3 regions of the Brevibacillus ruminantium genome follow, and region 1 is predicted to be linked to each of the others. Evidence: riboswitches for the same ligand, from Rfam matches in the RefSeq annotation. Region 1 holds a riboswitch; each other region holds the start of a gene.
The links. Region 1 has a riboswitch for glycine ahead of glyA (serine hydroxymethyltransferase). Riboswitches for the same ligand answer to the same signal wherever they lie in the genome.
Positions count from the first base shown of each region.

Region 2: it holds a riboswitch for glycine, as region 1 does, so the genes downstream of both, gcvT (glycine cleavage system aminomethyltransferase GcvT) here and glyA (serine hydroxymethyltransferase) in region 1, are expected to answer to the same signal.
Region 3: it holds a riboswitch for glycine, as region 1 does, so the genes downstream of both, purU (formyltetrahydrofolate deformylase) here and glyA (serine hydroxymethyltransferase) in region 1, are expected to answer to the same signal.

Region 1 covers NZ_CP098755.1:1,659,533-1,669,474, forward strand. Annotated here, with positions in the region: gene NDK47_RS07970 (MFS transporter) at 79-1,338, opposite strand; gene NDK47_RS07975 (hypothetical protein) at 1,650-1,874, shown strand; gene NDK47_RS07980 (YtrH family sporulation protein) at 2,003-2,314, shown strand; gene NDK47_RS07985 (sporulation membrane protein YtrI) at 2,311-2,790, shown strand; gene NDK47_RS07990 (sporulation protein) at 2,880-3,662, shown strand; glycine riboswitch at 3,867-3,972, shown strand; gene glyA (serine hydroxymethyltransferase) at 4,232-5,473, shown strand; gene NDK47_RS08000 (serine dehydratase beta chain) at 5,487-6,020, shown strand; gene sdaAA (L-serine ammonia-lyase, iron-sulfur-dependent, subunit alpha) at 6,002-6,874, shown strand; gene gcvH (glycine cleavage system protein GcvH) at 6,890-7,279, shown strand; gene codY (GTP-sensing pleiotropic transcriptional regulator CodY) at 7,435-8,217, shown strand; gene NDK47_RS08020 (MFS transporter) at 8,256-9,605, opposite strand; gene NDK47_RS08025 (ArsR/SmtB family transcription factor) at 9,574-9,942, opposite strand, start outside.
Region 2 covers NZ_CP098755.1:3,227,769-3,237,710, reverse strand. Annotated here, with positions in the region: gene NDK47_RS16005 (hypothetical protein) at 1-290, opposite strand, end outside; gene NDK47_RS16000 (YqhG family protein) at 405-1,550, opposite strand; gene NDK47_RS15995 (DEAD/DEAH box helicase) at 1,581-3,284, opposite strand; glycine riboswitch at 3,508-3,601, shown strand; glycine riboswitch at 3,602-3,712, shown strand; gene gcvT (glycine cleavage system aminomethyltransferase GcvT) at 3,794-4,900, shown strand; gene gcvPA (aminomethyl-transferring glycine dehydrogenase subunit GcvPA) at 4,943-6,292, shown strand; gene gcvPB (aminomethyl-transferring glycine dehydrogenase subunit GcvPB) at 6,285-7,751, shown strand; gene NDK47_RS15975 (hypothetical protein) at 8,410-8,592, shown strand; gene NDK47_RS15970 (lipoate--protein ligase family protein) at 8,826-9,623, shown strand; gene dat (D-amino-acid transaminase) at 9,757-9,942, opposite strand, start outside.
Region 3 covers NZ_CP098755.1:2,826,784-2,836,725, forward strand. Annotated here, with positions in the region: gene NDK47_RS13920 (Ig-like domain-containing protein) at 1-1,000, opposite strand, end outside; gene NDK47_RS13925 (CHASE2 domain-containing protein) at 1,025-2,836, opposite strand; gene NDK47_RS13930 (DUF3307 domain-containing protein) at 2,880-3,242, opposite strand; gene NDK47_RS13935 (GNAT family N-acetyltransferase) at 3,509-4,072, opposite strand; gene NDK47_RS13940 (ATP-binding cassette domain-containing protein) at 4,086-6,248, opposite strand; gene NDK47_RS13945 (hypothetical protein) at 6,264-6,794, opposite strand; gene purU (formyltetrahydrofolate deformylase) at 7,002-7,868, opposite strand; glycine riboswitch at 8,013-8,088, opposite strand; glycine riboswitch at 8,091-8,199, opposite strand; gene NDK47_RS13955 (DUF5360 family protein) at 8,313-8,720, opposite strand; gene NDK47_RS13960 (TetR/AcrR family transcriptional regulator) at 8,790-9,359, opposite strand; gene NDK47_RS13965 (hypothetical protein) at 9,590-9,942, shown strand, end outside.

The DNA.
Region 1 (9,942 bases):
TTGATTCTGTTCGGTCTTTTGGAGTGGCAGCGGTCTTCTGATTTGCCTGGTCCAATGGATTCCCTCCCTTTTCCTCTGTTACTTGGCGGGTTCTTTTCTCCGCCCGGGTTGTGTTGGGTACACGGCGCTTGCGGGTGTGCCACGTTTGTGACGGGGCATGGCATACATGGCAAACAGTCCCATAACGATCGCCAGGACCACTGTTGCAAGAGCGTACACGATCCACGGGTATGTGCTGCCAACTCCGCCCAGCCGCTCCAGCATGGTGCCGCCGATACTGGTCCCCAGTGCCGTGCCAATCCCCGAGACAAAATTGGCCATGCCAAAGTAGGCTCCTAGCCATTCCTCCCGGGCAAAGTGACCGACGAGGCTGTCTGTGACCGGCATCAGCAGCATTTCTCCGATAATAAACAGCACGGCCGCTGTGCTCAGCGTGGCGAACCGGTCGGCGAACCCGATGCCGAACAAACCGGCTCCCACCATCAGAATCCCTCCGATCAGCGAGAGATAGGGATTGATGCGGAACAGCACGTATCGGGAAATCAGCCCTTGCAGCAATACGACACTGACGGAGTTGATTGTCCAGATCAGTCCAATCAGATGGGCAGATTTCAGTACATATTCCCCGCGCAGCGGCAGGACGAGAGCGAATTGGGCATAAAACGCCCAGATCAACAGAGAGATCGCGGAAAACAGCAAAAAGCTGCGGTGGCGCAGGATGTGACGGTACTCCGACAGCGGGGTTTTCTTGCAGTCATCACCGGTGCAGCGGTCATTGGGCAAAATGAAACGAATGGCTGTAGCCAAAAGTAGAAAGACCATCGCCGACAGTAAAAACGGATACAGGTTTCTGGCAGTCATCCAGGTAATGGTCAGCCCGGCGATGATAATACCCGAATGCGCAAAGATGCCGCGCCAGGAAAAGGCGGCCGTTCGCTGGTCGGCTCGAACCTTGTCCGCAATCATCGCTTTGATCGTGGGGGAGAGCAGCCCCACACCCAATCCGTTGAGTCCGGAGAAAAATAAAAAGAGCGGGTAGCTCTCACTGAAGTGATAACCCAGCATGGCTCCAGCTTGAAGCAAGGCACCTGTGATCATGATAAAGCGGCGGCCGAGACGGTCTGACAGCGGTCCCCCCAACAGACTGCCCGCCTGATAGGTCAGACTTCCAATCCCCAGTACAAGCCCTACCTGTCCAAGGGAGAGGGCACGGGCTTTTTTGAGAAAAACCGGAAAGACAGGAATGATCAGATAGGAGGCCAGGTGCATGAAAAATACCAGGACAAGCAACAGGGAGTAAGTCTTGTTCCGCCAAAGCTGCTCTGTTGCAACGGTCATGTGCTGCCTCCTCTCTTTGGGCAATCTCTCCCTAGTATGCTTGTTGCCGCAGGGAAACTATGCACACGATCTGGGCGGATGCACAATTTCGCAGGGAGGAGGCAATCGTCCAATCCAACCGTTGATCCCTGTCATATACCTATTACTGTAAAAAAGTTGTGGGCATACATGGTGCAAGGTTGCGTCAAGCGACAAGGAGGGACAAACATGAGGGGTTTTTTTGCAAATCACGAAGGATTTGAAGTAGTGATTTGGATCCTGGTGATCATCTTTCTCCTCTCCATTTTCTTCGACGAAGGGATCGATTAAAGGTGAGCGCATACCGTCCGATTCGCCGGCTAAACCGCTATTACAAGAGCAATGAGGGTTTTCGGTCCTGGGTTATGGCAAATGAACAATGGTTTCGTGAAAATCCGGAAGTGTTCCGTCAGATGCTGAGCGATCCCCATATGGTCAATTTGTTTATGGACCTGATGGTGATGGACTCGTCGCGGATCCAAAGGAGGCTTCGCCGAACCGGAAAAAAAGGAAAGTGATTTTAGAAAGCGGCTGGTCCAAAAGGGCTTGCCGTTTTCTACGTGAAGCCGGATCTTTTCTTGTTCTCATATTTGTCCACTTCTCTGCGTAGGGATTAACATACGTGGAATGAGCCGGAGGGATAGAGATGGGACAGGTCATATTAACCTTTTTTGTTGCGTACGGGATCGTTGTCGGTGGAGCGCTGTCCGGGGGACTGGGCGTTTTCCTGAATGAAAAACCGCCGTTGTGGTCGATCGCCCAATTGGCGGACCAATTAAAAATTTGGGGCCTGGTAGGCGCCCTCGGCGGAACGTTTGATTCTTTTTTACAGATAGAAAAAATTCTCGCAGGCAATTTTTCACCTGTCTTTAAACAACTGGTCATGATCGTCGTTGCCTTTTTGGGTGCGCATATGGGGACGATCTCCATTCATTGGCTGGTACAGGTGCGTTCATGAGCATCAAGCTGTGGAAGCGCTACATTGCTTTGCTGGTAATAGGCGGGATTCTGGGCGGCTCGACGATTTTGTTCATGTACGGCCGGGAAATGGAGCAAATGATGCTGGTCAAGCGAAGTCTGGAAGTATTGAATGAAAAGCTGATGGATGAAAATCAACGGCTGAAGCAATCGGAAAAAGTGGCAAGAAGAAAACAAGAGGTTCTGATCGAAGAGATCCGGGTCACGGTACTAGATACCAAGCTGCATGAGACGATCGAGCTGCAGGTCGCCCGACAGCTGGAAAAAGACCTGGCTTCCCTGAAAGGAAAAAAAGTGGAGCAGGTAGCGGAGGTTCAGGAGATGCTGCATGAGATGCTGCGCAGACGCGAGTACATTATCGAAGGGACGATGGTGGAGGTGCGGGTGAAGACGGTAGCGATCAGCCGGATTCTCCATCTGTTTGTGACCGCAGAAGTAAAGCGGGAGGAACCGTGAAACTTTTTCGAGGAGCGCTCCGTATAACAGATACGAAAATCATTGCGCCAGCTTATTGGCGCAGGGTATGCGGAGTGAGGAGAGTCGTCATGTCGCTGTTTAAAAAATTGATGGCAAGTGTCGGAATAGGAGCTGCGCAGGTAGATGCCCGTTTGCAGAAGGACACATTGTTGCCGGGAGAGATTGTCAGCGGAGAAGTGTATATCAAAGGCGGTGACGTTTCGCAGACGATCGATGACATCTATATGTACGTCGTGACGCACTATGAGCGCGAAACGAATGACAAAACAATAAAAGAAGAATATATTTTAGCCAAGCACCAGCTCGCAGAAAAGTTTGGCCTTTGTCCCCGGGAAGAAAAGGTGATCCCGTTTACCTTCCAACTGCCATATGAGACTCCGCTTACGATGGGGCGGCAGCCCGTTTATTTGCGGACGGGTCTGGATATCAGGAACGCCGTCGATCCCGGTGATTCGGACTTTATCGAGGTTCGGCCGCACCCCTTGATGGAGAAGGTGCTCCAAGCTCTGCAATTGCTCGGTTTTCAATTGTGCAAAGTGGACTGTGAATACAATCGTCTACTTGGCCGCTCCCATCCATTCGTTCAGACGTTTCAGTTTCGGCCGACAGACGAATACAGGAATCGCGTGGAAGAGCTGGAACTGGTTTTTTACCTGAAAGAGCATGAATTGGAGGTCTTGCTGGAGCTGGATAAGCGAGCCCGCGGTTACTTTGGCGGACTCGGGCTGTACGAAGCGCTGAATCTGGACGAGCGCTATGCCCGACTTTGCTTGTCAGAAGCAGAGCGGAATTGCTCTGTTGAAGAGTGTGCCGCACAGATGGAAGAGCTGATCCGCCAGCGCATTCGCTAGTTGGAAACCCCCTCCAGCTCCTCGCCAACAGGGGGGCTTTCCCATCGTTTTGGTCGCATGTAGAAACGGTGTAAAAACTCCCAGCCCCATTTTTTCATTGGAGTCAAAATTTTTTAGAATAACGTATAATTGGTGTTCTATTCGAAATATTGTTGACAATGCTGAAGACATTGACGTATGATTCGAAGTAATTGCATACAGCGGATGACGTTTGTGGGAGAGACCGTGACGCATGAGCCGGCACCGAAGGAGCAAGTCCCAAAAATCCTTGGGAAAGAATCTCTCAGGTAAAAAGTACCACAATCGGACGCACCTCTGGAGAGAGCGGACAGCCACCCAAGGGGAAGACTCCCTCACAGGAGTTAAACTCTCAGGTAAAAAGGACAGAGGAAAGGTAGATTAATCACAATCTATCTTTCCCCTGTTCTTTTTTTTGTGAAAACCGTCCAGATGTTTTTCATGAAAAGGGATGTGATCCCTCGCAGTCATCACTTTTGTCACTCGAAGAGAGGGGACACGGTCATGACTGTTTTGACTCGGGAAAGATGGAGCCAAGGGAGGATTATCGGATGAGTTTGCGAGAGCACGATCGGGACATCTTCGAAGCTATCGAGGCCGAACATCAACGTCAGTTGGGGACGCTGGAGCTGATCGCTTCCGAAAACTTTGTCAGTCAGGACGTACTGGACGCCATGGGATCGGTCTTGACCAACAAGTATGCGGAGGGTTACCCCGGTAAGCGGTACTACGGAGGGTGTGAACATGTAGATGTCGTAGAGCGCTTGGCCATCGACCGGGTGACGAAGCTGTTCGGTGCCGCCTATGCCAACGTTCAGCCGCATTCAGGCGCACAGGCGAATACGGCCGTATTTTTCTCGCTCCTGCAGCCGGGAGATACCTTTATGGGCATGAACCTTTCCCACGGTGGCCATTTGACTCACGGCAGTCCAGTCAGTCTCTCGGGAAAATGGTTTAACGTCGTTGCCTACGGTGTCCGCGAAGAAGATCATTTGATCGATTACGATGAAGTGGAAGCGGTTGCACGGCGCGAGCGGCCAAAGGTGATCATTGCTGGCGGCAGCGCGTATGCCCGGACCATTGACTTTGCGCGTTTCCGGGAAATCGCGGATCAGATTGGAGCCAAGCTGATGGTGGATATGGCCCATATTGCCGGATTGGTAGCAGCCGATGTCCATCCCTCCCCGGTACCGCATGCACATGTCGTGACGAGTACGACGCACAAAACCTTGCGCGGTCCGCGCGGCGGCATTATCCTGACCAACGACGAAGAGATCGCCAAGGGGGTAAACAAAGCGATCTTCCCCGGGATTCAGGGCGGGCCTCTGATGCACATCATTGCGGCCAAGGCTGTCGCCTTCCGAGAAGCATTGGAGCCTGACTTCCGCCAGTATGCAGAGCAGGTGGTCAAAAATGCAAAAGCGCTGGCTGACACGCTCCTGGAGGAAGGAGCAAGACTGGTGTCAGGTGGCACGGACAATCATCTGATCCTTTTGGATACCCGTGTGTTTGGCCTGACGGGCAAGGAAGCGGAGCATCTCTTGGAAGAGGCGGGGATCACGGCAAACAAAAACACCATCCCGTTTGATCCGGAAAGTCCATTTGTCACCAGTGGCATTCGCATTGGCACAGCTGCTGCAACGACCCGGGGCATGAAGGAAGACGAGATGAAGACGATTGGCCGCTCGATTGCCGCTGTACTGAAAGGAAAAGGTGATCCTTCCGTGCGGTCGGTGATCAGCCAGCTCTGCTCCGCCTACCCGCTCTATCAAAGAGTGCAGCAGGTTCGCTGACGGAGGCCCCCATATGATCTACAACAGTTGCTTTGACATCATCGGGCCGATTATGGTTGGACCGTCCAGCTCACATACAGCAGGAGTGGTATCGATCGGAAAGTTTGTCTACGAGCTGCTGGGAGCCTCTCCTGAGCGAGCCGAGATCATTTTGTATGATTCTTTTGCCCAGACCTATAAAGGACATGGGACCGACAAAGCGATTGTAGGCGGACTGATCGGTCTGGACACGGATGATTTGCGGATACGTGAAGCGCTTGGGCTGGCAGAATCCCAAAATGTGTCGATTTCTTTTTCATTGGAAGAACAGTGCCCGTTGTACGATCATCCCAATACTCTACAAGTAATAGCGGAGACGGGGACGGATATATTTCGCGTCTGCGGTGTCTCGCTCGGAGGCGGTATATCCAAAATCGTATGGATCAATGGAGAGTTCGTCGATATTCTCTTGAGTCAGCCTTATGATGCCGGGCACATCAAAAGGGAGCTGAAGCAGCGGGAGTACAGCCAGATAAGGAGCGAGGAATCATGGATTTTCGTTCGATGACGGAGTTGATCGAGCAGTGTGAGCAGCAGAACAAAAGCATTGCCGAGATCATGATCGAGGTGGAGGAACGCAAATCAAAGCGGAGCAAAGAGATGATCATCGGGATGATGAAAGAACGCCTGATCAAGATGAAAGAGGCCATCGATCAGGGAAGCTCTGATCCCACCTCGGCTCCAAGCGGCATCTCCGGCGGTGATGCCTATCTGATGGAAAGGTACAGAGAAAAAGCGAAGCCGTTGACCGGTTCTCTGGTTTCAGATGCGATGCGCTTTGCTTTTGCCACATCGGAAACCAATGCGCGAATGGGCGTAATTGTGGCTACACCCACCGCCGGTTCAGCGGGAATCCTGCCAGGCTGTCTCTTTGCTTTGCATGAAAATGAAAAGTTTACGTATGAACATCTCGTCATGGGACTGTTTACGGCGAGTGCCATCGGGTACGTGATCGCCAACCGCTCTTTTATTTCCGGTGCGGCGGGAGGATGTCAGGCGGAGGTCGGTTCCGCTACCGCTATGGCTGCAGCTGGAATTGTTGAAATCAGACAGGGGACTCCCAAACAGGCTGTTATGGCAGCAGCCATGGCGCTGAAGTCGATGCTGGGCCTGGTTTGCGATCCGGTAGCAGGTCTGGTGGAGGTACCCTGCATCAAGCGAAATGTCATCGGGACCTCGATTGCATTTGCTGCTGCAGACATGGCGCTTGCGGGGATTGAGAGCCGGATACCCTGCGATGAAGTCATCACCACGATGTACGAGATCGGCAGAAGCATGCCGCGTGCCTTGCGCGAGACTGCGCTTGGCGGACTGGCTGTCACACCGACAGGACAAGAGATGAAAAAAAGAATTATGGGATAGCAGGGGGAGCAATCAATGAGCGACGTACGTGAGGGATTGGTATACAGCCGGGAGCATGAGTGGGTGGAAAGACTGAGTGAAACGCGGGTACGTGTAGGCATTTCGGGTTTTGCCCAGGAGCAGCTGGGGGACCTGGTTTTTGTTGATCTGCCTGCAGTAGGAGCCACGGTAACGATGGATGAGAGTCTGGGTTCCGTTGAATCTGTGAAGGCTGTTTCCGATATTTTTTCTCCGGTCTCCGGGACAATCGTCGAAGTGAATGGAAATCTGGAAAGCGATCCGGAGACGATCAACCAAGATCCATACGGGGAAGGCTGGCTGGTGATCATCGAGCTGAGCAAGCCGGAAGAAATGCAGGAACTGCTTACTGCGGCCCAGTACGCGGCGTTTGTCGCAGAAGAATAAGGGCGCCGCCAGCGGATAATTAGAAACGGACAGGTCTTTTATGGCACACACCATAAAGGGCCTGTTTTTTTTATTATTGTCTCATTTGGTTGTATAAGCAGGGATTTTTCTGACAATACTGTAAGTATACATAACCTGAAGGAGGAAAAAATGGAATGAATTTACTGGAAAAAACTAGAAGGATCAACGTTATGCTGCAAAAAACCATGGGAGGGAGCGGTGTCGGGTACCATGATCTGGCTCGTCTGCTTGCAGATGTGATCGGCGCCAATGTCTATATCGTCACAGCGGATGGAACCATTCTGGGTAACGGCGTACGTGAAGAGTACGGGATTGGTGCTGCTCCAGATGGAAACGGGGCAGGAATGCTGCCGTTTGGCTACAATCAAAAGCTGCTGGAAATTAACCAGTCTTTGGCCAATGAAGTAGCTCAAAGCCCGTACAGCATGGTGCCGGAGGAGCTCTTGCCGCTCTTCCCGCAGATGATGACCACGATTGTCCCGATTAATGCAGGCGGGAGTCGGCTGGGCACACTGGTATTGCTCCGTGCCTTCGGCAACTTTGAGACGGAGGATCTCATCCTGGCGGAGATCGGCGCTACGGTGATCGGCATGAAAATTGTCCGTCAACGCACAGAGCAGATCGAGAACGAGGTGCGTGACAAAACGTTTGCCAAGATCGCTCTTTCCTCTCTGTCCTACAGCGAACAGATCGCGATTGAAAAAATCATGGAACAGCTGGATGCGAAAGAAGGGTTGCTGGTGGCAAGCCAGCTGGCCGATCAAGCCGGCCTGACCCGTTCGGTAATCGTCAACGCCCTGCGCAAGCTGGCCAGTGCTGGCGTTCTGGAATCTCGCTCGCTGGGCATGAAAGGAACCTACATCAAGGTATTGAACGACAAGTTTCCGTCCGAACTGGCAAAATGGAAAACGTCTTAAAGGAAAAAGCCTGATCCGCAGAGGATCAGGCTCTCTTTTTATACAGAAAGTGACGTTTGCTCTGCTTCCTGGCGAGGTTCGTCTCTCGCCCATAGCGGGTGCTGTTCAGCCTGGCGGAAGTGGCGAAAGAGGATCAGACTCAGTCCAATCAAGCCGACAGCCGTTCCCCCTACCATCAGCAAGGAGCTGGCTGCCAACAGCTTTTTGTTGAGCAAAAATGAACAAAGGGCATAGCTGACCGGTCCCAGCCCCACGGACATAAAGGTAAGCAGGGACATCACGCGGCCCAGCATGTGAACAGGAACGATCGTCTGGATATAGGTAATCAAGGGAATATTGGTCATCGTCATCATCATCCCGACGATCAGCATCATCAACAGACCGAAGGGGAGGGCGTGCATGAAGGAAACGGCGGCAATCCCTGCGCCCATGAAACCGACAAAGAGCGGGATGAGGAGGAAGCGGCCGCGAAAGCCTTTGCACAGCCCGGTAATAATCCCGCCCGAGATCGTGCCTACCCCGAGTGCCGTGTTCAGTGTGCTATAGGCATTGCTGTCCCAGCCGAGCTGTTTGACAAGGAGCGGCAGCCCCATGTTGACGGGACCGGAAAACATCATGTTGAGAACCAGAGAGGTACCGAAAATAATCATCAAGATCGGAATCGCTTTGCTGAAGCGAATGCCCTCGAATACTTGTCGGAAGAAGGAGGGCGCTGCAGCAGGGGAGGATTCGGCTGCTGCATTTTCAGAGAGGTTGCCGGAGATGCTTTCCTTCTCCGTCGGCTGCAAGCGAAGTGTCCAAATGATCAGGGTACCGAGAAAAAAAGCGGCGGACATGATCAAAAAGGTCAAACCATAGCTGGTGCTTCGCATTAACACAGCGGCCACCAGCGGACCGCCAACCAGGCTGACCTGTTGAGCGATTTCCATCAGGCTATTGGCGGGTGCAAGCTGTTCCCGGCTGACCACAGAGGGTAGTATACTGCTTCTCGCCGGCCAGAAAAAAGCGTCGACTGTTCCAAATAAAAAGGCCGTCACATACACAGAGTAGGTAAAATAGGGATTCGTCTCTTGAAACAGCAGGGAGCCGAATCCGGCCAGCACGATGCCCCGGGCCAGAATGGAAGCAAACATGATCCACTTCCGGTTGTATTTGTCCGCGGCCACTCCCCCTACCAGCATAAAGATCAAGCGGGGAATGGACATGCACATCAGCGTTGTTCCCAGGATGGATTCAGACCCGGTGACATCGACAATAAACCAGGACAGCGCAATAAAAAAGGCTCCGTCTGCCAAAGCAGAGATGAGGTTTCCCGTCCAAAGGCGCAGAAACTGCCTGTTCTTCCAGAGTGCAGCTTTATTGGCGGGTGGGGTCATTGCCTGCGTCATCGCTTTTAATCCTCCTGCATATTTTTCTAACGGTCGCATCACGGATGAATTCATAGCCCTCTGGCAGTGATTCATCCTCAGCGACATAAATCTGTTCGTCTGTCATAAATCCGACGTTTACAAAATAAAATACCTCATTTGTATCCTCGACTTCTCCTGCTGCAATCCGTTTCAGATGCCGCTCTTCCATCTCACCCAGTTCGTCTAACAAGGCATAATACTTGTCGAGCCAGGCTTTAATCTCCTCACGCGGTGCCTTGATCTCGCCGTTTCCGGCAAACATCGGCGGACGCTTGGCTTCCTCTGCAAATAACAGAAAGGACTCCTGCGGTGCATT
Region 2 (9,942 bases), 1.6 Mb from region 1:
GCCACCTCGCCCACAACCATGTAGCCCACTTGTTTATTTCCGAGGGACAAGCTGATTAACCACTGGTGCTGATTGGCTCCTAGGGTTTGCACTTCCATTTCGGCATTTTTCCATTCACCAAACTGGGGGTCCTGTGCGACAATGGTATTTTTCCACTCTCCGATTTGTGTACGGAATAGCTGATCCCAGGAAAGCTCTTCAGTCTGAGCGAAAGCATGGGCGGGAAAAAGAAGCGCCAGAGCACAGAGGAGAGTGCAAAGCAAGCGTGTTATCACAACTCTTTTCGTCACAATGATGCACCACCTTTTGAAGGAAAGGCTTTCTATGGTACCTATTGTAACCAGAGTAGACAAAAAGATTTGTTGGTTATTGTCTGTTGCCGTTCGTAATTTCTCGCTGTCTGTTTACATTTTTCGCCAGTTTGGCAAATCTCCAGACATTGGCGGACTAGACTGCAGGTAAAAAAGTCCCCCATTAATAAATTGGACACGGATCCGCGGCTCGTATTGCCAGCGCATTTCATCCATCCGCCGCAGCTTTTCTTCCTGTGGTGTACTGGCTTTCCATTCGGTCTGGTCGATTTTTTCCCGTGGTGTCTGCTGAAAGCTGTTGGCCCGTAAAAAGTCAAGTATCCGCCCACCGGCGGTGAGGTGGTCATCCAGAGAGGCAATGGGCTCATCCTGTGCCTGTGTCACATCAGATGGAAGGACCTTTCCAGCAAGATCTTCTTCGGACAAGCTTTGCTCCCGTTTGACTGCGGGATTCTCTTTGGCTTTCAGGTCTGCCATCCCGTCGGTTTTCTCGTCCTCTTCACTGGGCTCAGGCGATTCGTCCGCAGCTGTTGGTGCCGTTTGACGCTCCTCCAGTTCCCGGTAATACACCTCGAGAATCTCCAGCTCCTCATCGAGTCGCTGTTTTGCTTCTGCCGCCCATGTTTGATCCAGATCGGCCAGCATTTGATTGATCTTCTCCTGCATCATGCCAAAGGCCTGTTCAATGGAAATGCGCCGATCCAGCGTGTAGTGATAATCAGGAATTGAGGGGGACAGAGAGCGCTCCAACAAAAAGGGATAGAAGCCATCCACGATTTGAGGATCGTGTAAATTCACCCCGAAATGAAGAAGGAGGTCACGCTTTTTGTCGCAGATAAAGGATACTTTCCAGTTTATTCCCAGCCAGGGTACCAGCGGAGAGGAACGGCGCGACGGAGAAATGGTCCCTCGCTCCGCCGTTTCGTACATGCACACAAAGCTGCCATGCTTCCGGACGGATTGAAAGATTTGCTGCAGACGAGCTGCTCCCAGATGGAGATGCTCAGCACGACGGTCGCTGGGTATCCGCTCCGGATGGAAGCAAAAGGTCATGACGAGCGGCTGGTAGGGGAGGTTCATCTTTTCCACCCAGCTCCAGTAAAAAGGGCGGTTGCCAATATCCTTATCAACCTCAACGGGCAGCTTTACCGTCAGATAGTCGGGATGCGTTTCCATAATATGTGAAGAGAAAGCGGCCAGATACTGCTCTACATATTCCCGAACTTGTTGCTGCTTCATCGCTCGAGCCCTCCTTGCCCGCGGGGGTTACTACTTTTCGGCTGCTTCCTGAAGAGATCCCTGTGATTGTCGGACGGTACGCATGGCTCGGATCGCTTGCCCCATATTATCCAGCTTGAGCGCCATTTCCCGTTCTGAAGCCGAATCCATGATGATGCGAACCAGATTCTCCTCCAGAGATTGAGACAGATTCAATCGTTCCACGATATCATCCAGCTCCCCGATTACCATCTCAAACAGATCGATCTTTTCATACAGAAGCTGCAGGATATGTTCTTCAATCGTACCGATGGTAGACAGATTGTATATGTGCACATCGCGCTGCTGACCCAAGCGGTGGACCCGTCCAATGCGCTGCTCCACCCGCATCGGATTCCAAGGCATGTCGTAATTGATGACGCGATTGCAAAATTGCAGGTTGATTCCTTCGCCGCCCGCTTCTGTTGCAATGAGCACCTGGGCGCGGTTCTGGAAAAGATCGGTCATCCAATCCTTTTTGCTCCGTTTGAAGCCGCCGCGAAAAGGCACGGATGTGATCCCGTGATCATGCAGATATTTTTGCAAATAGTTTTGGGTCGCCCGGTATTCCGTAAAGATGATCACCTTGTCATCGATTTCTTTAATCAACTCGATGGCTTTGGCCGCTTTGGAGTGTGCTTCGATGCGTTTGATCATCTCTACGAGCTCCAGGATTTCCGAGCGGACAGGAGAATCCTCGGCTGCCCGCTGGTGCATGTTGTACAGGGTGAGGAAGGCCGCTTCACGGCTGGAACAAACCTCGCGCTGGAGCGTAATCAGCGCCAGTGAGTTATACCCGCCTGAACCGGTGAGATACTGTTCCTTCACAAAACGAGTGACCCCTTCGTAGAGAGCAGCTTCCTCCGGAGACAGTTGGATCGGGATCGATTGGACGTGTCTTTGGGTAAAATGAACACCTCCATCGCTTCGGCGGTTGCGAATCATGACCTTGTCCAGCTCTGTCTTTAGCTGTTCATTGTTTTTGGCCTGCCGCTTTCCTTCGACATAGCTGGTCGTGAAGCTGGAGGTGTGTCCGAGGTGACCAGGCTTCAGCAGATTGATCAAGTTATACAGCTCGTCCATCTCGTTCTGAATAGGGGTGGCAGTTAACAGCAGACAGTATTTTTTACGAATTTCCTTGACGAATTGATAGTTGCGGGTTCTTTTGTTTTTGAGCTTATGAGCCTCATCGATAATCAGCATGTCGTAGTCGATGTCAAGCACGTGGCGCCTGTGCGGGTCCCGCTTTGCCGTATCTATCGAGGCGACAACGACATCATATTGACGCCACATGTACTCTTTTTTTTGAGCCATCGCGGGGATGCCAAACTTTTGGTTCAACTCTTTGGTCCACTGGATGACCAGGGAGGCAGGAACCAGTATCAGGATTTTTTTGGCCAAACCGCGAATCATGTACTCTTTCAGGATCAAGCCGGCTTCGATGGTTTTTCCAAGACCGACCTCGTCAGCCAAAATCGCGCGGCCGCGCATTTCATTTAAAACACGCTCGGCTGTCTGCAGTTGATGAGGATACGGCTGGAGGGTGGGGAGGTACTGCAAGCATTGGAGCTGGTCAAATTCACGGATCGCCAACGCTTCCTCGGCCCGCAGGGTAAGCTGGAACAGCTCCCATTTGTCCCAGGGGCCGTCCTCCTTCATTCGCTTCTGTAGCAAATCCATCCAATCCCTCTCGAAGGAAACGGGAATGTTCGTCATCGTATCGCCTCCTCATTCTTTGTGCTGAGGAATTTGTTTTAGTTACTCAGTTAAATACGAACAATATTCTTTTTAAATAAAAATTTTGTTAGTGAATTTGTAAGTTGATTGGCAATTTGCATATTTTCAAGAATCGACTCTCGTGGTAGGATAAAGAAGGAGTTCATTCCAGTAGTATGGAATGTTACTGAAAAGTTTATGTATGACCCAGTATCCATCGCGAATGAAAGTAGCAGGGAGAGACTGCCTGTATGGCAGCGCCGAAGGAGCAAGCCGGCAACGGTGAATCTCTCAGGCAAAAGTACCTCTACTGGACGCATCTCTGGAGAGAGCTCGAGCGAGAGCCACCAAAGGGGAAACTTGCACATGGAGCAACTGCGCTCCTTTCAGCAAGGCAACTCTCAGGTACCAAGGACAGAGGAGGAGGAATGGGCGCCGTCGTTCTTTGGCGTTCTTATTTCTCTTGTTTTGTCCTTTTTTGTTGCAGAAAAACTCAGGAGGTGCCAGACATGGCGACATTGAAACGCACGCCGCTATTTCCTGCCTACGAAAAGTACGGGGCGAAAACGATTGACTTTGGCGGCTGGGATTTGCCCGTGCAGTTTTCCGGTATTACGCAAGAGCACGAAGCAGTCCGGACAAGGGCAGGTTTGTTTGACGTTTCGCACATGGGCGAGGTAGCGGTAAAAGGTGAAGGAGCGTTTCTCTATCTTCAGAAGCTGACCACGAATGACCTCTCCAAGCTGGAAGTAGGTCAAGCCCAATACAGCGTCTTTTGTTATCCGGACGGGGGCACGGTAGATGATCTGCTGGTTTACAAATATGCAGATGACGATTACCTGCTCGTTATTAACGCTGGCAATACCGACAAGGATTTTGCCTGGATGCAGGAGCATCTCAGTAAAGGCGTGCAGATTGAAAACATCTCCGCGCAGACGGCGCAGCTCGCGATTCAGGGGCCAGTGGCTGAGTCCATTTTGCAAAAGCTGACGGATACAGATCTTTCGCAAATTGGCTTCTTCCGTTTCCAGCGTGATGTACTGATTGACGGTGTTCCATGCCTCGTTTCCCGTACGGGTTATACCGGCGAAGACGGCTTTGAGATCTATCTTGCCCAAGACAAGGCGATCCAGCTTTGGGATCGGCTGCTGGAGGTCGGAAAAGAAGATGGGCTGGTTCCATGCGGTCTGGGTGCACGCGATACGCTGCGTTTCGAATCCAAGCTGCCGCTTTACGGACAGGAGCTGAGCAAGGACATCTCGCCAATCGAGGCGGGTATCGGCTTTGCTGTAAAGGTGGACAAAGAAGTGTCTTTTATCGGCCAGGAAGCATTGAAGGCACAAAAGGAAAAAGGCGCGCCGCGCAAGCTGGTGGGCATCGAAATGATTGATCGCGGTATTCCGCGCAGCCATTATCCCGTGTTTATCGGGGACGAACAAATCGGCGAAGTGACGACAGGTACTCAGTCCCCTACATTGAAAAAGAACGTGGGGCTCGTGCTGATCAAATCCGAGCACGCTGCTGTCGGTACGGAGCTGGAAGTGGAAATTCGCGGCAAGCGCCTCAAAGCAGTCGTGGTGTCCACGCCATTCTATAAGCGTCCCAAGCAATCATAAATTACGGTTTCCAAGACCCCATTTATAAGGAGGACAACGTTCGTGAAATACCGTTACCTGCCTCAAACTGATCAGGACAAACGCGAGATGTTGGACACTCTCGGAATTTCCCGGGTGGAAGAGTTATTCGCAGATATTCCCGAAGAAGTCCGTTTCAAAGGCGCCTTGCAAATTCCAGAGGCCCTTTCCGAGCCGGAATTGGTGAAATATTTTTCATCCCTTGCCGGTAAAAATGCTAACTTCAGCACCCATGCCAGCTTTTTGGGGGCAGGTGTCTACCAGCACCACATCCCGAGTGTCGTCAACCATATGCTGCTTCGCGGTGAATTCTTCACAGCCTACACACCATACCAGCCCGAGATTAGCCAAGGCGAGCTGCAGGCGATTTTCGAATTCCAAACTATGGTGTGTGAGATGACTGGCATGGAGGTGGCTAACTCTTCCATGTACGACGGCGCAACTTCTCTGGCTGAGGCCGCCATGATGGCTGCCGGCCATACCGGAAAAAGAAAAGTGGTCGTCTCCCGCTCTGTTCATCCGGAAGCACGCAATGTTCTTCGCACCTATGCTTACGGACAAGGCGTCGAGGTAGTGGAAGCCGACCTGAAAGACAGCGTAACGGATACAGCGGCGTTGGAAGCTCTTGTCGACGAGCAGACAGCGGCTGTCATCGTGCAATATCCCAACTTCCTGGGACAAATAGAAGATTTGACTGCGATTGAGCCGATTGTACACGGGAAGGGGGCACTTTTGGTCGTCTCCTCCAACCCGCTCTCTCTCGGTGTTCTCGAAGCACCGGGTAAAATGGGCGCTGACATTGTCGTAGGAGACATGCAGCCGTTCGGGATCTTCGCATCCTTTGGCGGACCGCACTGTGGATACTTTGCGACTACGTCAAAACTGATGCGCAAAATGCCGGGCCGGATCGTCGGACAGACCAAGGATGAGGACGGAAAACGTGGCTTCGTGTTGACGCTTCAAGCGCGGGAACAGCACATTCGCCGTGAAAAGGCGACATCCAACATTTGCTCCAACCAGGCTTTGCTGGCTCTGGCCGCTTCCATCGCGATGTCATCCTATGGAAAGCAGGGCGTTCAGGAAATCGCCATGCTCAACCTGCAGAAAGCGCATTATGCCAAGCAGGTGTTGGCAGCAAAAGGCTTTGAAATCGTGGGCAGCGCACCATCCTTTAACGAGTTTATCGTCAAGCTGAACAAACCGGTGGCGGAAGTGAACCAAGCGCTGCTCGGCAAAGGCATCATCGGCGGCTACGACCTCGGTCTGGACTACCCGGAGCTGTCGAATCACATGCTCGTGGCAGTAACCGAGCTGAGAACAAAAGAAGAAATCGAAACACTGGCGCAGGAACTGGAGGCGATCAACCGTGCATAACGACAAGGAAAAAGCACTGATCTTTGAATTGAGCAAGCCCGGTCGCGTAGGCTACAATCTCCCGGCGCTTGATGTGCCTGAGGTAGAAGTTACGGAGCTGCTGCCAAAGCATCTGATTCGTGAGACGCCAGCAGAGCTGCCGGAGGTGTCCGAACTGCAGCTGGTTCGTCATTACACCGAGCTGTCCCGCCGAAATCACGGGATCGACAACGGTTTCTATCCGCTCGGTTCCTGCACGATGAAATACAATCCAAAAATCAACGAAGATGTAGCCCGTTATGCAGGCTTTGCCCAAACCCACCCGTATCAGGCGGAGGAATCTGTTCAAGGTGCGCTGGAGCTGTTGTACAACCTGCAGAATGAATTGGCCGAAATTACGGGAATGGACGCTGTTACGCTGCAGCCTGCTGCCGGTGCTGCGGGTGAGTGGACAGGTCTTCTGATGATCCGTGCCTATCATGAAAGCCGCGGTGATCATGCGCGTACTAAAGTAATCGTGCCCAACTCCGCACACGGCACCAATCCAGCCTCTGCCGCTGTTGCCGGTCTGGAAACCGTTACGATTCCATCCGACGATCGCGGACTGGTAGACATTGAGGCTTTGCGCCAAGCTGTCGGTTCCGATACGGCTGCGTTGATGCTTACCAACCCGAATACCCTCGGCTTGTTCGAAGAGGATATTGTCGAGATGGCCAAGATCGTCCATGATGCCGGCGGACTGCTCTACTATGACGGAGCCAACGCCAACGCGATCCTGGGCATCGCTCGTCCAGGGGACATGGGCTTTGACGTGGTTCACCTCAATCTGCATAAAACCTTTACCGGCCCTCATGGCGGCGGTGGACCCGGTGCAGGACCTGTCGGCGTGAAAAAGATCCTGGAACCGTTCATGCCCGCTCCAATCGTCGGCAAGAAAGCAGACGGCACGTTCTTCTGGGACAACGACCGCCCACAATCGATCGGCCGCGTAAAAGGATATCATGGAAACTTTGGAATCCTCGTCCGTGCTTATGCGTATATTCGTTCGATGGGACCAGAAGGATTGCTGCAGGTATCACAAAACGCTGTCCTCAGCGCCAACTACATGATGCGCAAGCTGGCTAGTGCATACGAGCTGCCCTATGATCGCGTCTGCAAGCACGAATTCGTTCTCTCCGGCGTACGTCAGAAAAAGCTGGGTGTTCGGACGCTTGATATTGCCAAACGTCTGCTCGACTTCGGCTATCATCCGCCGACCATCTACTTCCCGTTGATTGTTGACGAATGCTTGATGATTGAGCCGACTGAGACAGAATCCAAAGAAACGCTTGACGAGTTTATTGACATCATGCTGCAAATTGCGCGTGAATGTGAAGAGACTCCGGAGATCGTCCAGGAAGCACCGCATACGACTGTGGTTCGCAGATTGGATGAGGCGACGGCTGCTCGTAAACCGATTCTTCGTTATCAGCCTGAATAACTTGCGAAAGCTGCCGAATATGGTTCGGCAGCTTTTTTTACAACAGAACAGTTCTTTCAGTCCTTGGTGGCAAAAACCTTTGGAAATGGGGCTGCGGCGAGAAGAAGCATGTTTCCCTGCTTAGCTCCGTATTACGCCCTGCGGGGAGGATTCACTGTCCGCTCCAGGGCGATTCGCGGGGGAGCGCAAAAGCAGAAATTGCTACGAGGTCATCCCAAGGTTACGCTCCTTTTTCCCGCGAATCGCCCTTTCGCTGGGTAGGGCTCCACAGTCGCACCGCAGGGAAACATGCTTCTTCATGTAACCGATGCTTACCAAAAAAATGAACGGATATTCATTGATGTTAAGAATTAAAGAGCAATATATAAAGTACAGATGAGAGCAAAGATACAAGTAAAAACACAAGAAAAGGTACAAACAAAGCGTTCATAGTTAACATAGCCAACAAACATAAATACAAGCGCTCGAATCGTAAACATCGGGGCAACTAACCTTTCGTTTATCCCATGGTGAAAATTGCATCCTATTTTAGCGAAATAATGTGATGTTTGGAGCACCTTTGTATCGTCTTACAGAAATTTTTTTTGTTTTACATCATAAACACCCTTTCTTTCATCCTTTCAAAATTTGGATGGAGCAGTATGTCTGGAGAAGAATCATGTTTCCCTGCGGTGCGACTGTGAAGCCCAGCTTAGCGGAGCAGCGATTGGCGGGAAACAGGGGCGCAACCTTGATTTACTTCGGAGCGACGCGGCTTTTGCGCACCCCCGCCAATCGCTGTGGAGCGGACAGTAAAATCATCCCTGCAGGGCGTAATACGGAGCCAAGCAGGGAAACATGATTCTTCTCACCACAGCCCCGTTGCGAGTAAGTAAAGCTAGGGTTCACTCCTTTGCTGGAGTTTTTCAGGATAAGTGCAAGTATAGAGCTACAGATGTTTACCGGATTTACAATTTCAACATTTCGTGTCCTGTTGATCTGTTGCCCAGCGAACGTGATGAGAAGTACAATGGAAAGTGGAGAGGAGGGTTTAGCGCAGTGACAGAACAATGGCGATTTATCGTGACCGAGGGCATGTCCCCGGCAATGAATATGGCAGTGGATGAGGCAATTCTTCAACTTCACAGCGAAGGAAAGACTCCCCCAACCGTACGTTTTTATACATGGAACCCGGCTACCCTGTCGATTGGGTACTTTCAGAAAGCAAGCAAAGAAATTGATTTAGAGCTCGTGCAGGAGAAAGGGATTGGCTTCGTCCGGCGTGCGACTGGTGGACGAGCGGTCCTGCATGATCAGGAATTAACATACAGTGTCGTTGTTTCCGAAAGCCATCCGAAGATGCCTTCCAGTGTAACAGAAGCCTATAAAGTAATCAGTCTGGGACTGCTGCATGGGTTTCAAAACCTTGGACTGCAAGCAGAAATGGTCTCGCTTGCCTCTGAAGAAGAAAAAGAAAAATACAGTTCTCCCGGCTCCTCAGCCTGCTTTGACTCACCATCCTGGTACGAGTTGGTCGTTGAGGGAAAAAAGGTTGCGGGCAGTGCACAAACCAGGCAAAAAGGAGTAATCCTCCAGCACGGTTCCATCCTGCTTGATATGGATGTCGAACTGCTCTTTTCCCTGCTGACGTTCTCGTCGGACCGACTGAAAGAAAGAATGATGGACAGCTTTCGCAAAAAAGCCGTGACCATCAACGAAGTAAGCAACCGACCCATTCGGCTTCCAGAAGCGATGACAGCTTTCCGCCAGGGTTTTCAGGAAGGTTTGGGCATCGAGCTGCTCGACAGCGAGCTGACTGCGGAAGAGCTAGCACTGGCCCAGGAGTTGGCCGCCACACGCTACTCCACAGATGAGTGGAATCTTCGCCGCTAGGCTTGGATCACCCAACCTCGTTTCGGGGTACAAAGCATCGGGCGAAGTAACAAGAGACATAAAATGAAAGAAGGAAGCTCTCCAGGATTATCTCCCAGAGAGCTTCTCTTATTTCCAAGGTATATAAACAAAACTAGACAAGCACGGTTTTGATGATGTTCTCTTCGAACAATTCCTGCAGTTTTTTCACAACAGGTCCAATCTGACCCGTACCCACGGCTTGCCCATCCACCGAAATAATCGGCATCACTTCAACTGTCGTACCCGTACTGAAGACCTCATCCGCTTGTTTGAGGAAATCTACGGTAAAGGGTTCTTC
Region 3 (9,942 bases), 1.2 Mb from region 1:
TGCGTTCCTGGAGCTGCTCTTCATTCCAGACAAATGGCGGGACCGGCTGCAAAGACATTTTTCGATCCAAGGCAGGGTTTGCTTGTTCGATGAGTCGGCGAAGCTGGTCTTCCTCCAAAAGCTGTCGCTCACGGGCACTTTGGAGCAGTACATTCATGAGGGATCTCATGTTTTGTTCGTAGTGATTCAGATCATTTTGACTGTTCAGGTGAAGCTGACTTACGGCTTCGCTGGCGGCACCCTGCCTCATCTGCTCACGCAACTGCTGGATCCAGACATCATGCTCCTGATCCATCTGTGCCTTGTGACGGATCAGCGATTCCACGATCTCGGGAGTCAGCATGTTGGCGAAATCTTCCGACTGAACTACCGAGGTAGCGGATGCCGGTGGAAGCCCATGCTCAGCGCCCCAAAAGGTTCCTTGCATCATCGGGTGGACGAGCATTGGTTTCTGTTCAAAACCATTTTTGGCTGAAACTACTCCTGAGGCAACGATTACCTTGCTTTCACCGCTCGGTCCGTCCACGAACACGAAAAATTGAGTGCCGCGCACACCCATGACGGCAGTGGGAGTCTGGACCGAAAATTCATCTGCCTGTTTGGTTAATGTTTTTGCTTTGATAAAGACATTTCCGGCAGAAACCTGCAAATTCGTTTGTTTGCCCCCTACTGCCTCCTGAAGCTCGGACAGATAGACTTCGGAATTTTCTCCTACCGTCACTTCGTCCTGGTGATCCACGATGGTCAGAACGATACTGGAGTCCGCCTCGGTTGTAATTTGATCCCCTTTGTTCAGACTCATGCTTTTGAAAGCTTTGTAAGCTTTGGTGCCACCCGCCTTTTTTACCATGACGGTACCCGTAACCTTTTCAACCTTGCCGACACGAGCCGTTTCGGCATGTGTGATGGGAACCATTCCAGAAAACAGCAGAATGACCATGATGAGTATGGACAGGGTTGTTCTCCATTTTGTGACAACTCGAACCATGTGAATGTTCATCGTTCAATGACTCACCTCACTTTGCTAGATTTTCTCTGCTTTTCCGCTATTCTTCCGATCAGTTGGAGCAACGATCCAATCGAGCACCTCATACAGTCGGATCGCGCTGCTCTTTCCTTTCACTTTCTTTTCACCAATCTCCTTAAAACGGAAATACTCTTTGGTTCGCAAATAGGTTTCCTCGGAGACCAGAATCTGGTTTGCTGCTGATACGGACTCGATACGCGCTGCCGTATTGACCGCATCGCCAATCGCTGTGTAATCAACCCGCAGGTAGGAGCCGATATTTCCCACTACGACTTGACCCGTATTGATGCCGATTCCGATACTCACCTCTACATCGTGTTTCTCCCGGATGAAGGCTTGTACGTCTTGCATGCCTTGCTGGATGTCAAAGGCGGTCTTCACAGCCCGGTACTCATGATGGGGAACATCGAGCGGCGCATTAAAGAGGACCATAGCGGCATCGCCGATAAATTTGTCGATCGTCCCTTTATTGGCCAGTACTTTGATGGTAATCATGTCAAACATCCGATTGAGAAAATCAACAATTTCTTCGGGAGCCAGCTTTTCTGACAAAGGCGTAAAGCCCCGAATATCCAAGAACAGGATGGATATCTCTCTGTTTACGCCTCCCAACGGCAGCTCGACATCGCTGTTGGCGATTTCCTTCACCAGCTCTGGCGAGAGGTAGCGGCCAAATTGCCTGGTAATAAAATGCTTTTGTTTGGTTTCAAAATACGTCTTCGTAGCTAGATTCAACAAGTAGCCTAGCCATAGTGCAGCCAGTGGGTACATAACATCCAGGTAAAAAGAATGTTTCGCAAACAGATACCACTGACCGCTCCACATAAGCGCTGAGCTGAAAGAGACAAGCAAAACCCCGATGATGGGTCGCAGTCGCCACGTAAACCAGAGTGAGCATGACAGCGCGGCGATGATTAAACAAATGACCAGCAGATCAGAGCCAAAGGAGATGTTTTCGTTCCGCAGCAATTGGTCCACGATATTGGCGTGGGCATAGACCAGGTACATATTGGAGTCAACGGGTGTAGGATGTGCATCGCTCCCCGCCGCAGCCATGCCGATCAGCACGATCCGATCTTGAAAGGTTTCAGGCGGCACCTCGCCGCTGACCACCATGTAAAATGGGATGCTCATAAAATCCTTCGTCGTCTGATTGAATTTGATCGACAACTCCGCTTGGGGATTGTCAGTCAGGTAGTGACTGACCTCTGCGCCATGCATCTCTGCGATTTTATAGGCGAGTGAAGGGATGGGACCCTCGGGGGTATCCAGCATAAGCCACGTTCGTCTGATAGCTCCGTCTTCGTCCAGGGCGGCATTAATATGTGCGGTTTTGCTCACCGAAGAGATTTCTGGGATCGAGCGATACAACGCCTGCCCTTTTAGCCATTCATCCTTTTTCACACGGGTCTCTTTGCGAAAGAAACTCTCCATCTCGGCAAAGGACGGGATGATCACATTGTCCAGCTTGGCCAAGGCATCGGCAAAGTCTTTGTCCACCGACGGGTCCTCGCTTTTGGTCGTAAACATAATATCGAAAGCGATCACCTTGGCACCGGAGATTTGCTCCAGCAAAGGTATGTAAAGATCTCGCGGCCACGGAAAGGTTCCAAGCAGATCGAGTGACTCCTGGTCAATTTCGATCACAATGATATCCTCATGAGGCTCATGCTTCATGGTGGTTCGCTGATCATAATCGTAGAGAGCACGGCTCAGCACATGCAAAGAACTGGTCATAAAAACAGTGAGGCAAACAAGCAAGACCAGAATGTTCCCGATTACCAGAAACCTTTGTATCTGTTTTTTCATTGTCGTGTCCTTTCTCTTTTCCAGTTAACTGAGCTCATCTGGTTTAACCGGACATCCCCACAGCAATCGCCAAAATGATCAAATGAAAGGTCTGATCGACCATAATCATCAGCCACTTGTTGCGGTCATCTGTGACCCGCATCACGCGCCGGTACCAGAAGAAGACAAATCCGCGGCGATCCATAAGGACATGCGAGACAAAAATCAGAAGGATTGCCCACCATGACAGCGCTGTGGGAAGCCAAAGAAAAGAAATAAGTCCAACAACCAGTGTATACACAAAACAATGGGCTAAAAGTGGCCACCAACGTTCGGCCTTGTACTTCGCCATCCATTCTGTTTGCAGCAAATAGTCACCAATCAAATGAGCAATCAGCAACACATCAAATGAGCTAAGCTGGTTCACTGTCTCGTTTCTCCCTTGTTTTGTCGTTTTCCAGCGTCTGCTTTCTTTCCAGATCATGCTCCCTGTTCATAGGGTGATGCCCTACTTTCCATGGGCTTTGATTCGGGGAACGGAAACAAGCTGCCATCCGTAAAAAGCCAGGCAGCTTGTTTCTTTTCCTCCAGCAGCTTTATTTGGTTGCAGCTGCTGCTACTCTTTTTTGCTCCAGCTTGCTCAGCAGGTTGGCAAAACGTCCGAAACCGCTGCCCTTTACTACTTCCTTTACATTAACTGGACGTGGAAACATGTTTGTCACCCCCTTTCCCCAAACGTGTCCGTTCTTCCATACCGTTCAAATAGCTGTAAAGTCGGGCGAAGTCAGTTGAATAGATGAATTCTCTTCCGTACTCCCCTTCTAAAGCTCCGGTCCTCTCTGCAAATTTGGCATAAAGCCGATTCAAGTACACGTTGCTCTCCAACGCGGAAAATTGAAATTGCCCAATGTGTCGGTTCTGCTCGGCGATCTGATTGACCATGTATCGAAATCCTTTGATGAAGGTCCAACTGCTTCGGTATTCCTTGTCCAGAATGACGGAGTGTACGAAGACGGTTTCATGAGCGGCCTCTATTTCATCGTCGTTTGTCGTGTATTCGTAATGGGCCCAGCCGATTACCTTTTGCTCACGGTCCTCGATGAGGATGATTTGTGAGTCAGGGGAAGTCATCAGGATATGCTCCAACGTGTCAGACAGGGAGAACTGATGGTGGAAATCCTTTCGGTTCCGGATAAAGTAGTTGGCAAATTTCGCGTAATCTTCATCGCTTTGACAGCTTCTAAATGTGGCATGCATCGGAATCCCTCTCTTAGTTACGTCTCTGCATGATTGTTTGCCAGACCTGTTCGTCAATTTCCGGGTATCGGGACAAGATGTGATACAGAGCTTTTCGCTTCAGCGTTAAAAAGACGCAGGGAGTGATCGCTGTCACGGTTGCTGTCCGTGGTACGTTCTCCAGTAAAGCAATTTCGCCAAAATAGTCGCCATCCTCCAACATCGCCAGAGAAATGATGCCCTCTTGTGGGGCCGAAGCAGCTTTGGTTATCTCAACTCTCCCGCGTGCGATGAGATAAAACTTCTCCCCTGACTCCCCCTCCCGGATTACAGATTGACCAGGGAGGCAGCTTTCCGAGTCGAAAAGGCTCGTCATCTCGGACAGCACCTTGGGATCAATGCCGCGAAAGAAGGGAAGTCTGGACAAGCGCTCTTCGTCTACCTCTGCTTCCAGCCCATCTTGGGAGACAATAAGCCCGCTCTGCTTCTCCCAAAGCTGTTGATAGTAGCCACCCTTTTGGAGCAACTCCAGATGTGTGCCGCTGTCAACCAGTTCTCCTTGATCAAAAACAAAGATCTGATCAGAGCCTGTGATGGAAGCAAGCCGATGGGTTACGGTGATGACGGTGCGGTCATCCGATAACGCTTGGAAGGTCCGGTTGATCGCAGCTTCTGCGATCGGGTCAAGTGCAGAGGTCGCCTCATCCAGTAGTAAAAGGGGCGGGTCCCGCAAAATGGCCCTGGCAATGGCAAGGCGCTGGCGCTGACCGCCAGAGAAGTTGTGTCCGTCGTCTACCACCTCTGTGTCATAGCCTTCGGGAAGGGAGCAGATATAGTCATGAATCTCAGCCTTTTGAGCGGCGAGCATGATCTCCTCTCTGGAAGCATCCGGTCGACTTATACGGATGTTCTCCAGGATACTTCCCCGGAACAGGAAATTTTCTTGGAACACAATCCCGATTTGCTCTCGGAATGAGCTGCGATCAAGATCCTGCATCCGCGTGCCATTCAAACAGATATCCCCTGTTTGTGGATCATAGAAACCAAGCAACAACTGCAGCATCGTACTTTTTCCAGAACCGCTTGACCCGACGAACGCTGCGGTCGTGCCCGCTGGAATGCGCAGATTGATTTGTTTGAGTACCGGCTTGTCCGGTTCATAGCCGAAGGTCACCTGCTCTACGTGGATGTCCAGCATCCCGCGCTGTAAACGGACTCGATCCACTGTCGTACCGAATGATTCTCGAGGCAGTTTCAGCAGTTGCTCGATTCGTTCCATACTGACACGTGCCTCAGTCAGTGCGGGAATGGTAAAGGTCAGTCCAAATACAGAGTTACCCATCGACATATACATCGTGAAAAATGCAACGAGTGCGCCCAAAGTAATGTAGCCTTGCAGTGCGAGATACGATCCAACTCCCATGATCGAAAAATTCACCAACAGGAGGCTGATCATCGGAAGGCGTTCGAGCTTTGTGTTAATGAGCTGCTTGTTGTAAAAGCTGAGGGAAAAGGATTGCAATCTTTTATTGAACTTTTCGATCATCGCTTGTTGCAGATGAAAGCCTTTGATCACTTTTTGGGCACGCATATTTTCATGGACATCACTGGTGATCAATGACAGCCGTTCGATATAGGCTGCGTTCACTGCCTGAGCACGTCGACCTAGCAAATAAGGTCCACAAAAGACGAAGGCAGCACCTGCCAGAATGAGGAGGGCCATACTCCATTCCAGTGAAAACAAAACAATGGTGCTGAGAATCACCACCGTGAACGATTGAATCCCCGTGGTCAGGATGACCACCATGGCGGTTTCTATTGCAGGCAAATCCACTGAAAAATAAGAGACGAGATCCCCTGACCGGGCTTTTTGAAAAAAACCGATCGGCAGGTGTTGGAGTTGATCAAATAATCGTCTGCGCAATTCAGTCTGCACGTTCGCGTTTAATTTCGCCAGGGCGTAATCACTCACAACTCCCATACTCATACAGAAGAGACCAATGATTGCAAATGTTCGTATAAATGAAAAGAAAAATGCAGAGTCTCCCGGCTCAATGGCTTTGTCGATGATAAATTTAAAGCTGAGGGGCGCAAGAGAGACAAAGGCTAAATCAAAGCAGAGTGCTGTGAAAAAAACGACCGTGAGCCATTTGTAGGGACGTATGTAGCCCAGCAGATTTTTCAAGAGAGTCAACATTAGAAGGTCTCCCTTTTACAAGTCAAAATACTTTTCAACAGGAAACTTGGCTGCATAGGCTTGCCATGCTTCAAAGGAGGCCCTGTATTCATCCAGTGTGCCGAATTCCATTTGGACAGAAGCAACACGCTGGGCGAGCTTATCAAAGAGTCGTCGCAGGGGCTCGTCCGCAGGTGACCAAAAACGTATCTCCCGCACCTCCCCACGCTGTTGGGCAAGGTATTGGATAAAAAACTGCAGGCTATGGAGAAAAAGATAGGACTTACGATAGTGCTTGAGTATGAAGACGGCCTGAATTTGAACGATGTCTGTATCCGTGTATTCGTGCTCACCAGTCCCAAAGATGAAGCCAAAGGCCCCAATCACCTCATATTCGTCGTTAAAACAGAGGAAGCACCCCTTCCCCATCAACACCGGACTGGCGAGATAGCTAAAGGTTTCGGGAAAGGCATATGGCAAATGCAACTCATGATAATGCTCGAGCAGGAATTCCAGGTATTTCTGTTGGTACATTTCGGATGAGCATAGGGCAAAATAGTAGCTCATAACATTGGAGATCCCCCTTCTGCCTGGTACTCTGGTAGCGAATTTCTCCTCTGCAACGATGGTTTTTCGTGTTGCAAAATTCTCATTCAATATTGTAGTTCAAATAGACTAGAAAAAAAATCCTACCAAGGTTGAGAAGGGGGTGGAGATTTTTAAACGTTTGTTTACATCGAGGGGCAATTTTGATGGGGCTTTGAAGGTGAAAGCTTACGCAAATACAATGGTTTTATTTCCGTATACGAGCACATGATCCTTAAGATGCCAAGCGACGGCTTGCGCAAGCACACTTCTCTCCACTTGTCGTCCGGCGATTTTCAAGGCTGCTTCGTTATAACGATGATTGACTCTCACCACATCTTGTTCAATGATTGGACCCTCATCGAGATCGTTGGTTACGTAATGGGCTGTAGCGCCGATCAGCTTCACACCACGTTCAAACGCTTTTCGATAGGGGTTGGCGCCGATGAACGCAGGCAAAAAAGAGTGATGGATATTGATAATCTGATCCGGATAGTGAGAGATAAACGCAGGGGATAGAATCTGCATGTACCTGGCCAAGACGATCAAATCAACCTTGTCTTTCAACAGCTCCAAGGTCTTTGCTTCTGCTTCCTCCTTCGTCTCTGCCGATACAGGAATGTGGTAATACGGGATTCCGTACGATTCTACTGCTTCACGCAAGTCATTGTGATTGCTGATCACCATGGGGATCTCTGCGTGAATTTCCCCAGATTTCCAACGCCATAGAAGCTCGAGAAGGCAGTGATCCATTTTGGATACAAAAATAGCCATGCGTTTGGTCTGCCTCTCATGGCTGAGACGCCACTCCATACCGTATTCACCAGCCATGGCGGCCAGATTCCCCTTCAGCTTTGCGAAGTGCCTGTCATCTTCCAGGTCAAATTCGATGCGCATAAACAGGACACCATCCTGCGGGTCCGTGGTATGCTGGTCAAATTGAACGATATTCGCTCCGTGTTTGACGAGAAAATTGGAGACATCGGAAATGATGCCTGGTCTCTCCGGGCAAGACAGTAGTAAAACGGCACGAATCGTTGCTTTGCTGCTTCTCATTGTTTTATCCCCCATTCTGATCTTTCGCAAAACGTCCCGGCATTACGGTTCCAGCTAGCTTGCAGTGGGCTCTCCAACCATGATCCCGCCTTGGCTGCACCAAAAAAGGACAGCAGAAAGATAAAGTACATGTACTCTACCTTTCCCCTGTCCTTTTTACCTGAGAGTTTACTCCCGATGGGAGCCTTCCCCTTTGGTGGCTGCTCGCTCTCTCCAGAGGTGCGTCCTATTGCAGTACGTTTACCTGAGAGATTGATCCCAAGGTTTTTTGGGACTTGCTCCTTCGGTGCTAAACAGTTGTTTCTCGTTTAGGCTCTCCCACAATAATGGTCCGCCTATGTGAAGTTTTCAAAATACTTGCAATCAGTTAATCATACCCTTTTCAAAGAGTCAACTGCGAATCAGAAAGCTTCCGGATGATCCAACTATTCAAATCAAGCAAGCTCACACTTCGCGGACCTCTGTCACTGAGGCAGCACGCCAAAATCGAGGCAGAAAAAACAAGGGATACAGCATCAGGAACAAATTGGGCAACCACCAGGTCAAATCAAATTCAAGCCGAATTCCCCAGTAGGAGATAGCCATCAAGCCTGAACAAAAGGTCAAGCATAGCGAAAGGAATGCGGCTGGCTTCCATTTTGGAGATTGGATGCGATGTAGATAAATAGCCGTCAATCCGGAAAGGGAGATCACCATATCCAACGGAAAAAAAGACCAGTTCCAGGCGACCAGGATGGGGTTCGTATAATCGGAATAGGCGTATTCTACAGGGATAAGCCCCAATGCCGTCGATCCGAAATACAAGAAAAAGGAGATGTCGATCACCAGGAAAAACCACTTGAGGATATGCATTGATGGCTCTGGGCTCTGCGCGTCTATTCTTTTCGGGTTCAAGTGTATTCTCCTCCCCTAGGGTTCTTTCTATTTTTTTGTACAATCGGAAACGGCCATGCCATTCAGCAGGACCTCCACCATTGTATCCAAGGCACTGGTCAGCGATTCCGGCGAATGGATCAAAAAATCAGGGTCATAAATCGCCGCAGACGCACCGCGCAGCATCTGAATCACACTGGTGACAGGGAGCGGGCGCAACTCTCCATTGGCGATACCTTGTTCTAAGATAACGGTGACCGTCTTCCACTCTTCTTGCATCTGCTTGTCGATTTTCTTCCATTCGTCGGGGACGTAGCGTTTCATCTCAGAAAGCAAGCGGGCATCTCCGAAGTGAAGGCCACTCGGGACGATACAGAGAACTGCTTTCAGCTTTTCAAGGGTGGTCAAAGTCTGATCTTCATAGATTTTCCGTTCGGTTTCCTGTACTTCGGCGATGGCTTCATCCACGATGACGCTGATCATCTCTTCTTTGGAAGCAAAATGCTCATAGATGGTTCGCTTACTGGTTCCCAGATGAGAAGCAAGGTCGCTCATGGTAAACTTGACCCCTTTTTCGACGATTAATTCGAGCACGGCTTGCTGGATGCGTTGCTTCAAGCAGGAGACTCTCCTTTCGTTCATTTTTTGAAAACGGTGGTACTGTAATATTATTTTGGGTACCAACAACGTAAACAGTATAGTTCCTAAAGACAAATTATGTCAAGGAGTCCCCGTTCAGAAAAAACAGACTTGCTATTGATTAACATTGATTGACATCATGTATACGTTTGTATACAATCAGCATCACGTACACTCGTATACAAATGTATACAAATGGAGGCGTGATCATGAGAGGTGGAAAATATAGGGGCGATCTGAAAGAAGGACATCATCGTGGTGTGCACGACGAAGATAAGGGTCTTTCACCACGGCGTGGACCCAAAACCTTTCGCCGAGGAAGAGCGATTGCCTTTTTAGAGAATATGAACCTAAAGCGTTCAACGATTAAGCAACAGTTAGAGGAACCCGAGTTTCAATCGATCCATCAAATATTAGTCGGAGAATTAAAAGCGATTGATATGGTGATCAACGAGTTTATTCAATTATTTGAAATACATGAAAATGAAGCCGCCGAAATACCCTATCAGAAAAAAGAGAAAACGGATGCATCCGCATCGAATCGTGAGACACAACATATTCG